4 regions of the Pseudorhodoplanes sinuspersici genome follow, and region 3 is predicted to be linked to each of the others. Evidence: predicted binding sites of a transcription regulator. Region 3 holds the regulator's gene; each other region holds the start of a gene.
The links. The regulator PhoB, encoded in region 3, activates phosphate uptake and scavenging genes when phosphate is short. The targets are predictions, from matches to a motif close to TGTCATNNANCTGTCAT.

Region 1 (3,207 bases), 1.4 Mb from region 3:
GAAGAAATCAACGCGTGTCGCCGCCGTCCGGCACTCGTTCTCAGTGCGTTCTGCATCGATGCGCATCCGCACCGGCGACAACACATGACGTTCGACAGCCTCACGGTGTTCATCGCTCTGCCACAGCGCGTCGCACACGGCTGCAAGCCGCGCTTTGTGCCGGTCACGACCAAGTGCGTAAGAGAATCCAACTTGGCCCGACTGCAACTGTACGGCGCAACGCGTGACAGTCGCTTCACCGACGTTGAACGGGGCACCATCACCGCCGATCCGCCCGCGCAACATCACAAGACCGGATTCCGGCGGACGCAGATCGGTATGCTGAATGACCTCGCCGATGACAGCCAAACCGTCGGCAATCTCTTGCAGCTTCGCCTCGGCCAGAATCCGCATAGCGTTCTGCCGGGCAAGGCGAGAAGCGAGTTTCGTCTCTATGGATGCGCGCTCGGTCATGAGAAAAAATGTAGCATGAAGTTGTCTAGTGTGATAGACAACTTTCTAGCGCATGCACAATGACGCTTTGATGACATTCCGCAGTCCGATGGGAACAAAAAAGCATGGCGCATTCCGGTGAGGCCCTGAACACTGTGTCGCCGGCCGGCGTGATGCTATGGCGGAAAATTGCTGACGATATCGAACATGCGATCGTGCGTGGCGACTTCGCCACTGGTGAAAAACTGCCTAGCGAACAAGACATTGCAGATCGGTTTGGTGTAAATCGTCACACCGTGCGCCGGGCCTTGGCTGAGCTCACCGAACGCGGGCTGGTGCGTGCCGAGCGCGGCAGCGGAACCTATGTTGAACCTGCCCGGATTAGCTATCCCATCCGCGCACGCACACGCTTTTCCGAAATCATCAATGCATCCGGGCGCATGGCGGGCGGACGTTTACTGGCAAGCTCCAAGGAGCCTGCACCGCGTGACATCGCGCTCCGGCTCGATCTTCCGCCGAATGCGATGACGATCCGCCTCGAAATCCTGCGCAGCGCTAACCGCGTCCCGATTTCACTCGGAACGACCTGGCTACCAGCTGACCTCGCTCCCGATGCTGCCAAGATTTACCGAGCCGCGCGCTCGGTCAGCCGCCTGCTCGCGCATATCGGCTTTCGGGATTACAAGCGCCGCGACACACGCGTGTCCGCGGCCATGGCGGATGCGATCCACGCTGCAAAGTTGCAACTCACGCCTGGAAGGCCGCTGATTGTGGTCGACAGTGTCGATATTGCGTCCGATGGTAGGCCGATCCTCACGAGTCATGCACGCTTTGCTGCGGATCGTGTCGAACTTGTCATCGAGAACTGAGCTGCACATCATTTAATCGCCGCGACAGCAAAATTTCAAAAATTAAAACTATTGATGTCAGCAGCCATCTTCAAACGATGGCAAAGCGCTTTTCCGGCCTGTTCACAAGCGCTTCGCCGGCAAAAGATCGAATGACAATTCCGCGACAAGACAATGACGGAAAAGTCGGCAGGGCTATAAATCCAGCAAAATCAACTGCTCAGAAGATAGACATCGCACGGCACCGCCTTCATCGCACTGTCATATACCACTGTTAGCCCCGTTTCATGGATGCGGGAGCTATGACATGAAGGCTGAACCAATTCTGGTCGTGCGACATGTCTCAAAGTCTTTCGGCAACTGCCAGGTTCTGGACGATGTCTCGTTCTCGCTGTCGCGGGGCGAGATGGTTGGGTTGATCGGCGCATCCGGCTCCGGCAAATCCACACTCATTCGTACCATCGCTGCCCTGACGCCGATTGACCGCGAGAAAGACAAAGGCGCGCCCTGCTCGATTCACCTGTTTGATCAGGCGATTCAGAAGAATGGCTGCGTCACACGCGCAGCCGCCGGCTTGCGCTCGCGTGTCGGCGTGGTGTTTCAACAATTCAACCTGGTGCCACGACTGTCGCTTTTGATGAATGTCTGCCTTGGTCTCCTCGGACGCATGTCCGTGATCCCGGCGACCTTCGGGTATTTCACGCAGGATCAGAAGGTCAGTGCCATGACGGCGCTCAAGCGCGTCGGCATCGCCGAACATGCGTTGAAACGCGGCAGCCAATTATCGGGTGGACAACAGCAGCGTGCCGCGATTGCGCGTACATTGGTGCAAAACGCGGAAATCATCATCGCCGACGAGCCCATCGCCTCGCTAGATCCAAGCTCGGCCCGCCGCGTCATGGACATTCTCGCGGACCTGAACAAGCGCGACAACATTACCGTTCTGGTGTCGCTGCATCAGGTCGAATATGCGATGCGCTATTGTCCACGAACAATCGCCCTGAAAGGCGGCAAGATCATTTACGACGGCCCCTCAAGCGCGCTGACGCCGGAATTCCTGAGCGCACTCTATGGCGCGGAGAGCGAAGAGTTGTTCCTGCCGCCAATTGAATCCTACGCAGCGACGATTCAGACCGGCGCAAAATCGATGCCCGACGCTGCTGTTGCAAATGGGCATCTTGCTGCGCTCGACCAGCAGCGCGCAGCCATAAACGGCGCGCGACATTTGAACAGTTAGACGGCATGCCCCTCACAGGGCTGCACGTATTCTTTTGATCCTAGATACATAAGGGAGAATTGCGATGTCTGGATTCACAGCCAAATTGTCGGCGCGGTCGGCTTTGGCCGCTGCCGCCTTGGCAATGACCGTCGCCACAGGCGCGGCGCAGGAACTCAAGGAGCTAAACTTCGGCATCATCTCCACCGAGACGTCTGCCAATCTCAAAAAGGGCTGGGAGCCGTTCTTACGGGCGATGGAGAAAGGCACAGGGCTAAAGGTGAATGGCTTCTATGCTTCCGACTATGCCGGCGTGATCGAGGCAATGCGCTTTGGAAAAGTGCATATCGCTTGGTACGGCAATAAGTCCGCAATGGAAGCCGTCGACCGCTCAAGCGGCGAGGTTTTCATCCAATCCGTCGATTCGGACGGCAATCCCGGTTATTGGTCGCATCTGATCGTTCACAAAGATTCACCAATTCAGACGCTCGATGATGCGCTGAAATGCGACAAGACTCTCGATTTCGGCAACGGCGATCCCAATTCGACCTCGGGTTTCCTCGTGCCGACCACTTACGTTTTTGCGTCCAAGGGCATCGAGCCGAAACAATGCTTCAAGTCGGTTCGAAACGCGGCGCATGAAGCCAACGCAATGGCCGTCGCGAACAAGCAGGTTTCCGTTGCAACCAACAACAGTGAAAATCTGCGGCG
Region 2 (3,207 bases), 2.5 Mb from region 3:
CATGCGACGTACGCTGGGCTTCGAGGCGCCCTTCAATGGTTGCAATGGATCGCGAAGAAAAAGGAACCGAGTGATCCGAGCGCTCTGCCGCCGCGTCCCGAAATGCATCGATCGTGGCTTGTGCATCGCGCGCACCCCCGAGTTTGCGTGCGAGTTCGCGTGCATCGATCCGCAGTTGATGACCGCTTTCGTCAACAAATGGCGCCAGCATACGCAACAACGCGCGCCATCGTTTGAAAGTGCGACGAATACCGTGAACAGTCTTGGTCGGGTCACCATTGCCATCGCCCAGAATGGCCTGCGCTTCGGCAACAACAGCCGCAGCCACGTCCCGCAACGCGGCCCCCACCGGCTGGCCGGGTTTCAATGCGGGATGCGTGCTCATCTGAAAATACGCTCTTGTCGACTCAAGGGCCGCAATTTAGCCCGCCGGCACGTTAAAAGGCCAAACGCAAAAATCCAAGGCTCAGGCTGCCCGAACTTCGGAAAACTCCGGAACTTCGACTTCCGGGTTTTCGGCAAGCCACTGGATGATTTCGAGCCGGCCGTCCTGATGCTCTGCAATCGCGGTGCAGCTCTCCACCCAATCACCGCAATTCATATAGCGGATGCCGAAATCATCATGGATGGCGGCGTGATGGATGTGACCGCAGATAATACCCTGAGCGTCGTGCTTTTTGGCATCGGCAGCCAAAGCCCGCTCATACTCGCCGATATAGGATACGGCATTCTTGACCTTGAGCTTGGCCCATTGTGACAACGACCAGTAGCCAAGACCAAGCCAGCGGCGAACCGCATTGAAGATCCGGTTGACGGTCAGCGCCAAATCGTAGGCCTTGTCGCCGAGCAACGCCAGCCAGCGCGCCTGCGTCACGACAAGGTCGAAATGGTCGCCATGGACGACGAGGTATTTGCGGCCGTCAGCGGCGATGTGGGTCGCCTGTTCGACAACCTCGATGCCGCCGAAATGGGTGCCGTAATAACCGCGCAGGAATTCGTCGTGATTGCCGGGAATGTAGATGATCCGCGTACCCTTGCGAACCTGGCGCAGGAATTTCTGCACCACGTCGTTATGCAATTGCGGCCAGTACCAGCCCGATTTCAGCGCCCACCCATCGACGATGTCGCCGACCAGATAGATCGTGTCCGCCTCGTGGTTACGGAGGAAGTCCAGCAGCTTGCCCGCCTGGCACCCGCGGGCGCCAAGATGCACATCCGAAATGAACAGCGTGCGAAACCGGCGCGGCCTCGTGGCATTCATCAGCAAGGGATCACCATTCCTGCTAGTGCCGCGATTTTGAAGTTCCTGCATCATTTGCAGCAAGCTCCTGCCAGGAACTTCAAAATCAAAAGCGGCACTAGAATTATAGACTTGCCAGTGCACCTTTGTTTCCGGAGTTCGTGTAAGTGATTGCCGCAGATACAGCACGAACTTCGGAAACGGTGCGCTGGTTTGCTGCCGGTGTCTCACATCCGTATTGCCGTTTGATGACAACGCCCTAGGTCAAATCGCTCACATTCGTCATCAGCATGTCATCGCTTTTCGTCATGTTTTGTCGAATGAGCATCGCCCTTGTTGCCCTGACAATTTTCGCGGCGACCGCGCTTGCGATCCATCTCATCAGCATCGCCGTTGCCATTCGGCAATGCCGGCCGGATAAGCGCGCGATCGCCGCCGCACCCGACTCGCCGCCGGTCAGCATCGTGCTGCCGGTTTGCGGGCTCGAGAACTACATCGAAGACACGCTACGTTCAGCCTTCCGGCTCGATTATCCGCGTTACGAATTGATTTTCTGCGCCGCGCGTCCCGACGATCCGGTTGTGCCGCTGTTGCATCGCCTGATGTCGGATCATCGCTGGATCGATGCGCGGCTGCTGATCGGCGACGAGCGCATCAGCGAGAATCCAAAACTCAACAATGTTTTCAAGGGATGGCGGGAAGCCGCCTATCCTCTGATATCGATCTGCGACAGCAACGTGCTTCTGCCGCGCGACTACATTCAGCGGCTGCTGGAAAAGCTTGATCCAGGGACCGGCCTTGTCTGTTCGCCGCCGATTGGTTGCCGTCCTGACGGCTTCTTCGCCGAAACCGAATGCGCGATGCTGAACACCTATCAGGCGCGCTGGCAATATCTGGCGGACTTCATCGGCCTTGGCTTCGCGCAGGGCAAAACGCTGTTCTGGCGGCGTGAGCAATTGGAAAGCGCAGGCGGCATTCGGGCGCTTGGCGCCGAATCGGCCGAGGACGCGGCCTGCACCAAGATCGTCCGCAATCTCGGCCTGCGCGTCCGGCTGATGCAGCCGCCGGTGCGCCAGCCGCTCGGCTTTCGCAAAGCCGCCGATGTGTGGAAGCGGCAGCGGCGCTGGGCGCGACTGCGGCGCGCAAGCTTTCCATTCTATTTCTCGCTGGAAATCGTGTCCGGCGGATTTCCACCGACCATCGCCCTCGCCGCCACCGCCGTCCTCGCCGGTATACCGGTTCTGCCGTCACTGATCGTTTTCCTCGCCGTCTGGTATGGCGCCGAATGGCTTCTGGCCGCCAAGGCGGGCTGGCATCACTCGCGCTGGGCGGTTGCGACTTACATGCTGCGCGACCTGATGCTGCCGGTACTCTATGTCAATGCCTGGCTTGGCCGTGGCTTTGAATGGCGCGGCAACGACATGCGCGCGGTCGAGGGCGCCCGGCTGTCGTAAGAGGCGGCCGCGATCTTTCCGCTTGTCATGCCCCGCAGAGGCGGGGCATCCAGTTCGGCAAAATAGCCTGACAGGGCTGGATCGCCCGCCTTCGCGGACGATGACAACGGAGAATGGCATGGATTTGGGTATCGCCGGCCGTAAGGCCATCGTCTGCGCGTCGAGCCGCGGCCTAGGTTATGGCTGCGCCATGGCACTGGCCCGAGAGGGCTGCGAAGTCGTCATCAACGGTCGCGACGAGAAACGCCTCACAGCGGCGGCCGAAGAAATCGCCAACGCCACCGGCGCCAAGGTCATTCCGGTCGCCGCCGATGTCGCCAGCCCTGAGGGCCAGAAGGCGCTGTTCGCAGCCTGCCCGGAGCCGGACATTCTGGTCAACAACAATGCCGGCCCGCCGATGCGCGATTTCCGCGAATTGTCGCGCGAGCAGATCCTCGACGGTGTGATCGCTAATATGGCGGTGGCGATCGAACTCACGCAGAAAGTCATCGACCCGATGATCGCCAAGAAGTT
Region 3 (3,207 bases):
TGAGCCACACCCCTTCTCCCCGCTCAAAAGCGAGTTCGGCACGGGCGTAAGTCGGCAGAAGATGTGAGAGCACGGCGATGGTCCGGCAGAATTTGCGTCCCAAGACGCAGAACAAAAACGAAATATGCCGCCCCGGCGGGCGGCACTTATGCACATTCTAGGTGTGCTCCCCCCGCTGTCAACACACGCGAACGGTAATGCAATGCCGCATTTCGTTGAATAAAGCGAGGAAATGAACACCTTTATGGGGATGTGGCTTCGCGGACTCTTGCGGCCGAGTCCAGCCATCTTGTAGTGTCCCATCTGTCGGATACGACATCTCGTGCGGCGGACCTAAATTCAAATCTACCAGTGGTGTGCGTAGCGTCGGCGGCTTTGCGCTGCCCGATGAGGGATTCGGATTCCGCGAACACCATGCTGACAGGAGAGGCTCAATGACGTGGACGGACGAACGGGTCGAGCAACTCAAAAAGCTCTGGTCGGATGGCCTTTCAGCCAGCCAGATCGCGGCGGAACTCGGCGGAATTACCCGGAATGCGGTGATCGGCAAGGTCCACCGTCTCGGGCTTTCCGGACGGACAAAGGCGCCCTCGGCCAGCGCGCCGCGGCCGCGCAAGCCACGAACGACCCATATGCTGAGGGTCGCAAGACCCGTGGTCCGGGGGAATACGGCCCTGGCGCATGCCTACGCCTATGACTACGAAGTCGAGCCCGAACAGGCGCCGGTCGAAAATGTCGTTCCGATGGGCCAGCGCCGCACCTTGCTCGAGCTCAACGAACAGACCTGCCGGTGGCCGATCGGCGACCCCGCGACCCAGGACTTCTATTTCTGCGGCGGCCATGCACTGACCAGCCTGCCCTATTGCGCCTATCACTCGCGCATCGCCTATCAGCCGCCGGCGGCGCGGCGCGACAAGCGGCCGGCCCATCGCTGAGCATCGCGGCGGACGAGCAGACGAAAGAAAACGCCCCGGACCACAATCCGGGGCGTTTCTTTTTCAGATCATGCGGGTTCAGCGATAGCGCGGATCTATCGATCAGCTCGCCTTGCCGAAGCGATCGTCGATCGAATAGCCCGAGCCACGCACGGTCCGGATCGGATCGCCGTCACGGCCGCGATTGAGCGCCTTGCGCAGCCGACCGACATGCACATCGACCGTGCGTTCGTCGATATAGACTTCGCTGCCCCAGACGCCGTCGAGCAACTGCTCGCGCGTGAAAACGCGGCCCGGACGCTCCATCAGAAATTCCAGCAACCGGAATTCCGTCGGCCCAAGATCCACATCACGGCCACCACGCGAGACCCGCTTCTTCACCCGGTCAAGCTCGATCTCGCCGAGCGTCAGAATATCGGCCAGCCGTTCCGGCCGGGACCGGCGCAGCAGGGCGCGAATACGCGCCACAAGTTCCGGCACCGAAAACGGCTTGGTGACGTAATCGTCCGCACCGGTCGACAGACCGCGCACGCGCTCGCTCTCCTCGCCGCGCGCGGTCAGCATGATGATCGGCATCGACTTGGTTTCAGGGCGCGTCCGCAACCGCCGGCACAGCTCGATTCCCGAGAGACCCGGCAACATCCAGTCGAGCACGACAAGGTCTGGCGTGCTTTCCCGCAGCCGCGTATCGGCATCGTCGCCGCGGGTCACGGTTTCGACCTCGTAACCCTCGGTCTCAAGATTATAGCGCAACAGGAGAGAAAGCGGTTCCTCGTCTTCGACAATCAGGATGCGCGCATTCGGTCCACTCATCATCAGCGTCTCATTCAGCCTTGGATGCCGACGGGCGCAAAGCTGGTGGTGTCGGCTTTCGGACGTTCGAGCGTCAACGGCTCGCCCTTCATCATGTAATGCACCGTCTCGGCGATATTGGTCGCATGATCGCCCATCCGCTCGATATTCTTGGCCGAGAACAGAAGATGGATGCAGAAGGTGATGTTGCGCGGGTCTTCCATCATATAGGTCAGCAATTCGCGGAACAGCGACACGCACATCGCATCGATTTCCTCGTCACGCTTCCACACCTCCATCGCATCGTCGATGTTGCGGGCGGCATAGGCATCCAGCACCCGCTTGAGCTGGGTCAGAACCAGCGTGCCCATATGTTCGACGCCGCGGATCAGCTTCAGCGAGGGGTATTCGCCATTGAGATCCAGCACCCGCTTGCTGATATTCTTGGCCAGGTCGCCGATCCGCTCGATCTCGTTGGCGACGCGCATTGCGCCGACGACCTCGCGCAGGTCGACCGCCATCGGCTGGCGGCGCGCAATCGTCAGAACCGCCTTTTCCTCGATTTCCCGCTGAAGGGTGTCAACCTGCTCGTCCGATGCGATCACCTTGAGCGCCGTGGTCGTATCCCGGCGCGTCAGAGCGTGAACCGACTCGGCAATTTCCTTCTCGGCGAGGCCGCCCATTTCGGCGACCATGCGATTGAGTTCCTGCAGGTCGGCGTCGAAGGCCTTGGTAATATGGTTAGACATTGTCTCGTCCTCGCTCTTGCAGCGGCCGGTCAGCCGAAGCGACCGGTGATGTAATCCTGTGTCCGACGATCATGTGGTGTCGTGAAGACCGTTTCTGTAGGGCCCTCCTCCACCAGATTGCCGAGATGGAAGAAAGCGGTCCGCTGCGATACGCGGGCGGCCTGCTGCATCGAGTGGGTCACGATGATGATCGTGAAGTTCTGCCTCAATTCGTCGATCAGCTCTTCGATACGCGCGGTCGCGATCGGATCGAGCGCCGAACACGGCTCGTCCATCAGGATCACTTCCGGACCCACAGCGATCGCCCGGGCGATGCAAAGACGCTGCTGCTGACCGCCGGAAAGCCCGGTGCCAGGATCGGACAAGCGATCCTTCACCTCTTCGTAAAGACCGGCCCTTTTCAGACTGGCGGTGACGATTTCGTCGAGATCGGCCTTCGAGCGGGCCATGCCGTGAATGCGGGGACCATAGGCCACGTTCTCGTAGATCGACTTCGGGAACGGATTCGGCTTCTGGAACACCATGCCGACACGCGCACGCAACTGCACAACATCGAGGGATTTGTCATAGATATCGAGATTGTCGATCTCGATATTGCCCGTCACCCGCGCCGACGGGATGGTGTCGTTCATGCGGTTGATGCAACGCAGGAAGGTCGACTTGCCGCAACCCGACGGTCCGATGAATGCCATCACCGAGCGCTCGGGAATATCGACACTGACATCCTTCAA
Region 4 (3,207 bases), 2.5 Mb from region 3:
ATCGCCGATGACATCGTTCGGACCCGCGACCGGAAATGCCGCGACCGGCACCCCGCAGGCCAGCGCTTCCAGCATGACGAGGCCAAAGGTGTCGGTGCGGCTCGGAAACACGAACACATCGGCGGCGGAATAGATCGCCGCCAGTTCATCGCGATGCTTTTCGCCCAGGAACACGACATCCGGAAAGCGCTGCATCAACTCGGCTTTCATCGGCCCGTCACCGACCACCACTTTGGTTCCCGGCAGATCGAGCGAGAGAAAGGCCTCGATATTCTTTTCAACCGCGACGCGCCCGACCGTGAGAAAGATCGGACGCGGCAGATCCAGCGGCGCCGTGTTGCGCGGCGTGAACAAATCACCATCCACCCCGCGCGGCCACAACACTGGATTGCGAAAGCCTCGCCCCGACAATTCCGAGATCAGCGATTGCGTCGACACCATCACCCGTTCGGCCCGGCCATGAAACCGCTGCAGCCATCGCCACACCCAGTTTTCCGGGATCGGCACACGTGCCGTCACATAGTCCGGCAGACGTGTGTGGAAGCTGGTGGTGAAAGCGATGCCGCGGCGAATGCAATACCGCCGGACCGCATGACCGATCGTGCCTTCGGTGGCGATATGGATCGCGTCCGGCTTGAGGGCATCGATCTTCCTGGCGATTGTCCAGGGCGCGGTGATCGCGCAACGGATCGCCGGATAGGTCGGCAACGGAAAGGTGCGAAGTCCCTGATGCGTCAGAAACTCGATCTCGGCACCAAACCGCGGCGCGGTCGATGCCAACGTCTGGAGTGTTCGGACGACACCATTGACTTGCGGGTGCCAGGCATCGGTGGCGACGAGAATGCGCATCATGCTTCCTGCAATTCCCCGAACGGCGCACGGGAGCATGTAACTCCCGAAACAGCCGGCCAGGATTTGATTTCAAACGTGCCGTCGAAACGCTCGACCACCGCCGTGCAGCTCTCCAGCCAGTCGCCGCAATTGATGTAGAGAAGACCTAAGCGCTCGTGCATGGCCGCATGATGGACATGGCCGCAAATGACACCGTCGGCGCGATGCTCTGCGGCCAGCGCAGCGATGTCGCGTTCGAACGCGCCGAGATAGTCGATGCTCTGCTTGACCTGAAGCCGCGCCCATTGCGACAGAGACCAATTCGATAACCCGAGAGCAATGCGCAGCCGGTTCCAGGAATCGCTCAGTGCAAAGAAACCCGCATTCAGCCGCGCACCGATCGCGGCCACGGAATGCGATACATGCGCTGTCTTGTCGAAATGATCGCCGTGAACCACGACATAGCGCCGGCCATCCGCTGCGACATGCACGGTCGAATCGGTAACCTCGATGCCGGCGAAGTGGGTGCCCGGATAATCGCGCAGGAATGCGTCATGATTGCCTGGGACGTAGACGATGCGTGAGCCGTTCTGCGCCGCGCTGAACAATTCATCGATGAGATCGGTATAGGCTTGCGGCCAATGCCAGCGGCACCGCAACCGCCATCCATCGATAATGTCGCCCACGAGATAGATCGTCTCGGCATCATGATGGCGCAAAAAATCGACCAGCCGATCGCTTTTACTCGCGCGCGTGCCGAGGTGAACATCCGACAAAAAGAGCGTACGGACCCGATGGCGAAATTCCCGCCCCGGTCCGCCGCTGTGTCGCTGGTCGATTCGCATGGCTGCACGATGCGCGAACCGTGTCTCAGTTTTACGACGCTGCGGCTTTGTAGGATGGAACAGTTGTTAGAAAACTGTCGCGATTGCAATAGATGGTGAATTCGTGAGTCGCTTGCCGGGCATAGTCTAGCCTCAAAAGGACGCCAAGACGCCACATAGCCCACCGATCTATGACATTAAGACGACGCCGGACCCTATCCTGAATGCGGAAGATTTGGACAATTTTCGTTAGCACGATTCATGAAAGGATCGGCTGGAACAAGATCGGTTTTATTGCCAGTTTTGCGGTTCTTTGCCTTGCCGGCGTCACCCTGTACCGGATGCTGCGCCATGTGGAGCCGGCCCGTGTGCTCGAGGCGATTGGCAATGTGCCGGCATCGACGATCGCGACCGCGGCCGTGTTCGTTGCGGCTGCCTATTTTACGCTGACCTTCTACGATTTCTTCTCGCTGCGAACGATCGGTGCCAAGCACGTCCCCTACCGGATCGCTGCTTTGGGTGCTTTCGCCAGCTATGCGATCGGCCATAATCTCGGCGCCACAGTCTTCACTGGTGGCGCGATCCGCTTTCGCATCTATTCGGCCTGGGGTCTGAATCTTCTCGATGTTGCCAAGATCGCCTTCGTCACCGGTCTGACCTTCTGGCTCGGCAATGCCTTCGTGCTCGGTCTCGGCATGGCCTTTGCGCCAGACGCAGCCAGCGCGATCGATCATCTGCCGCCCTGGATCAACCGGCTCATCGGCATTGGCGGGTTGCTGGTCATCTGCGGCTATCTCGTCTGGCTTCTGGGTGGCAAACGCGAAATCGGCGTCAAGGGCGTGTCTGTTGTCCTGCCGAATGCACCGCTGACTTTCGTTCAGATCCTGATCGGCGTGTTCGACCTTGGTCTATCGGCCATCGGCATGTATATGCTGCTCCCGGTCGCGCCGCCGATCGACTTCGCCCATTTCGTCGTCGTCTTCGTGCTCGCCACCCTGCTCGGATTTCTCAGCCACACGCCGGGCGGCCTTGGCGTGTTCGACGCGGCGATCCTGATCGCGCTGACGCAGTATCCAAAGGAAGAGTTGCTGGCGACGCTGCTGATCTTCCGCGTGATCTATTACATGGTGCCGTTTGCACTGGCTCTGACGATCATGATCTGCCGGGAATTGCTGATGGCCTCGCGCGCACCGTCCAAAAAGGTGAGTTCAGCGCCGACCTGCAAACCCGCTCCGCAACGCCAACGATCTCTGCGAGACCACTAAGATCCCCTTATTTCCGCCCAAACCAGTATGCTAGTTCGGTCCAAACGTTATCCCCCGGACCAGCTATGCCCGCTCTCACCCTAGACCACGATGACGTGATCGATTCTCATACGTTAGAGCATGATGTTATCCGAAAACCGCTTCGCACTTATCGGCACCATGCCCTGGCGATTCTCGCCGCCCTGCCCCTGTTGACCGGCGGATTTTCGGCCCACGCGCAATATGGCGGGCAGCAACCGCTGCAATTGCCCTCATCCAGCGCGGCGCCGGGCGCAGCCGCCGGCCCG

Region 1: a site for PhoB is predicted at 1,433-1,449, ahead of phnC (phosphonate ABC transporter ATP-binding protein). Genes of this name have one in related genera too.
Region 2: a site for PhoB is predicted at 1,521-1,537, ahead of CAK95_RS17955 (UDP-2,3-diacylglucosamine diphosphatase). Genes of this name have one in related genera too.
Region 4: a site for PhoB is predicted at 1,847-1,863, ahead of CAK95_RS18010 (UDP-2,3-diacylglucosamine diphosphatase). Genes of this name have one in related genera too.

Annotation. Positions count from the first base shown of each region.
Region 1 is NZ_CP021112.1:5,759,514-5,762,720, forward strand. Features, by position in the region: gene phnG (phosphonate C-P lyase system protein PhnG) at 1-393, opposite strand, end outside; gene phnF (phosphonate metabolism transcriptional regulator PhnF) at 558-1,301, shown strand; gene phnC (phosphonate ABC transporter ATP-binding protein) at 1,588-2,517, shown strand; gene phnD (phosphonate ABC transporter substrate-binding protein) at 2,621-3,207, shown strand, end outside.
Region 2 is NZ_CP021112.1:3,701,001-3,704,207, reverse strand. Features, by position in the region: gene CAK95_RS17960 (CHAD domain-containing protein) at 1-385, opposite strand, end outside; gene CAK95_RS17955 (UDP-2,3-diacylglucosamine diphosphatase) at 467-1,261, opposite strand; gene CAK95_RS17950 (glycosyltransferase) at 1,561-2,694, shown strand; gene CAK95_RS17945 (SDR family oxidoreductase) at 2,813-3,207, shown strand, end outside.
Region 3 is NZ_CP021112.1:1,172,976-1,176,182, forward strand. Features, by position in the region: gene CAK95_RS05855 (aspartate aminotransferase family protein) at 1-73, opposite strand, end outside; gene CAK95_RS05860 (GcrA family cell cycle regulator) at 435-935, shown strand; gene phoB (phosphate regulon transcriptional regulator PhoB) at 1,038-1,751, opposite strand; gene phoU (phosphate signaling complex protein PhoU) at 1,763-2,476, opposite strand; gene pstB (phosphate ABC transporter ATP-binding protein PstB) at 2,506-3,207, opposite strand, start outside.
Region 4 is NZ_CP021112.1:3,718,158-3,721,364, reverse strand. Features, by position in the region: gene CAK95_RS18015 (glycosyltransferase family 4 protein) at 1-849, opposite strand, end outside; gene CAK95_RS18010 (UDP-2,3-diacylglucosamine diphosphatase) at 849-1,676, opposite strand; gene CAK95_RS18005 (putative bifunctional lysylphosphatidylglycerol flippase/synthetase) at 1,880-2,920, shown strand; gene CAK95_RS18000 (SGNH/GDSL hydrolase family protein) at 2,986-3,207, shown strand, end outside.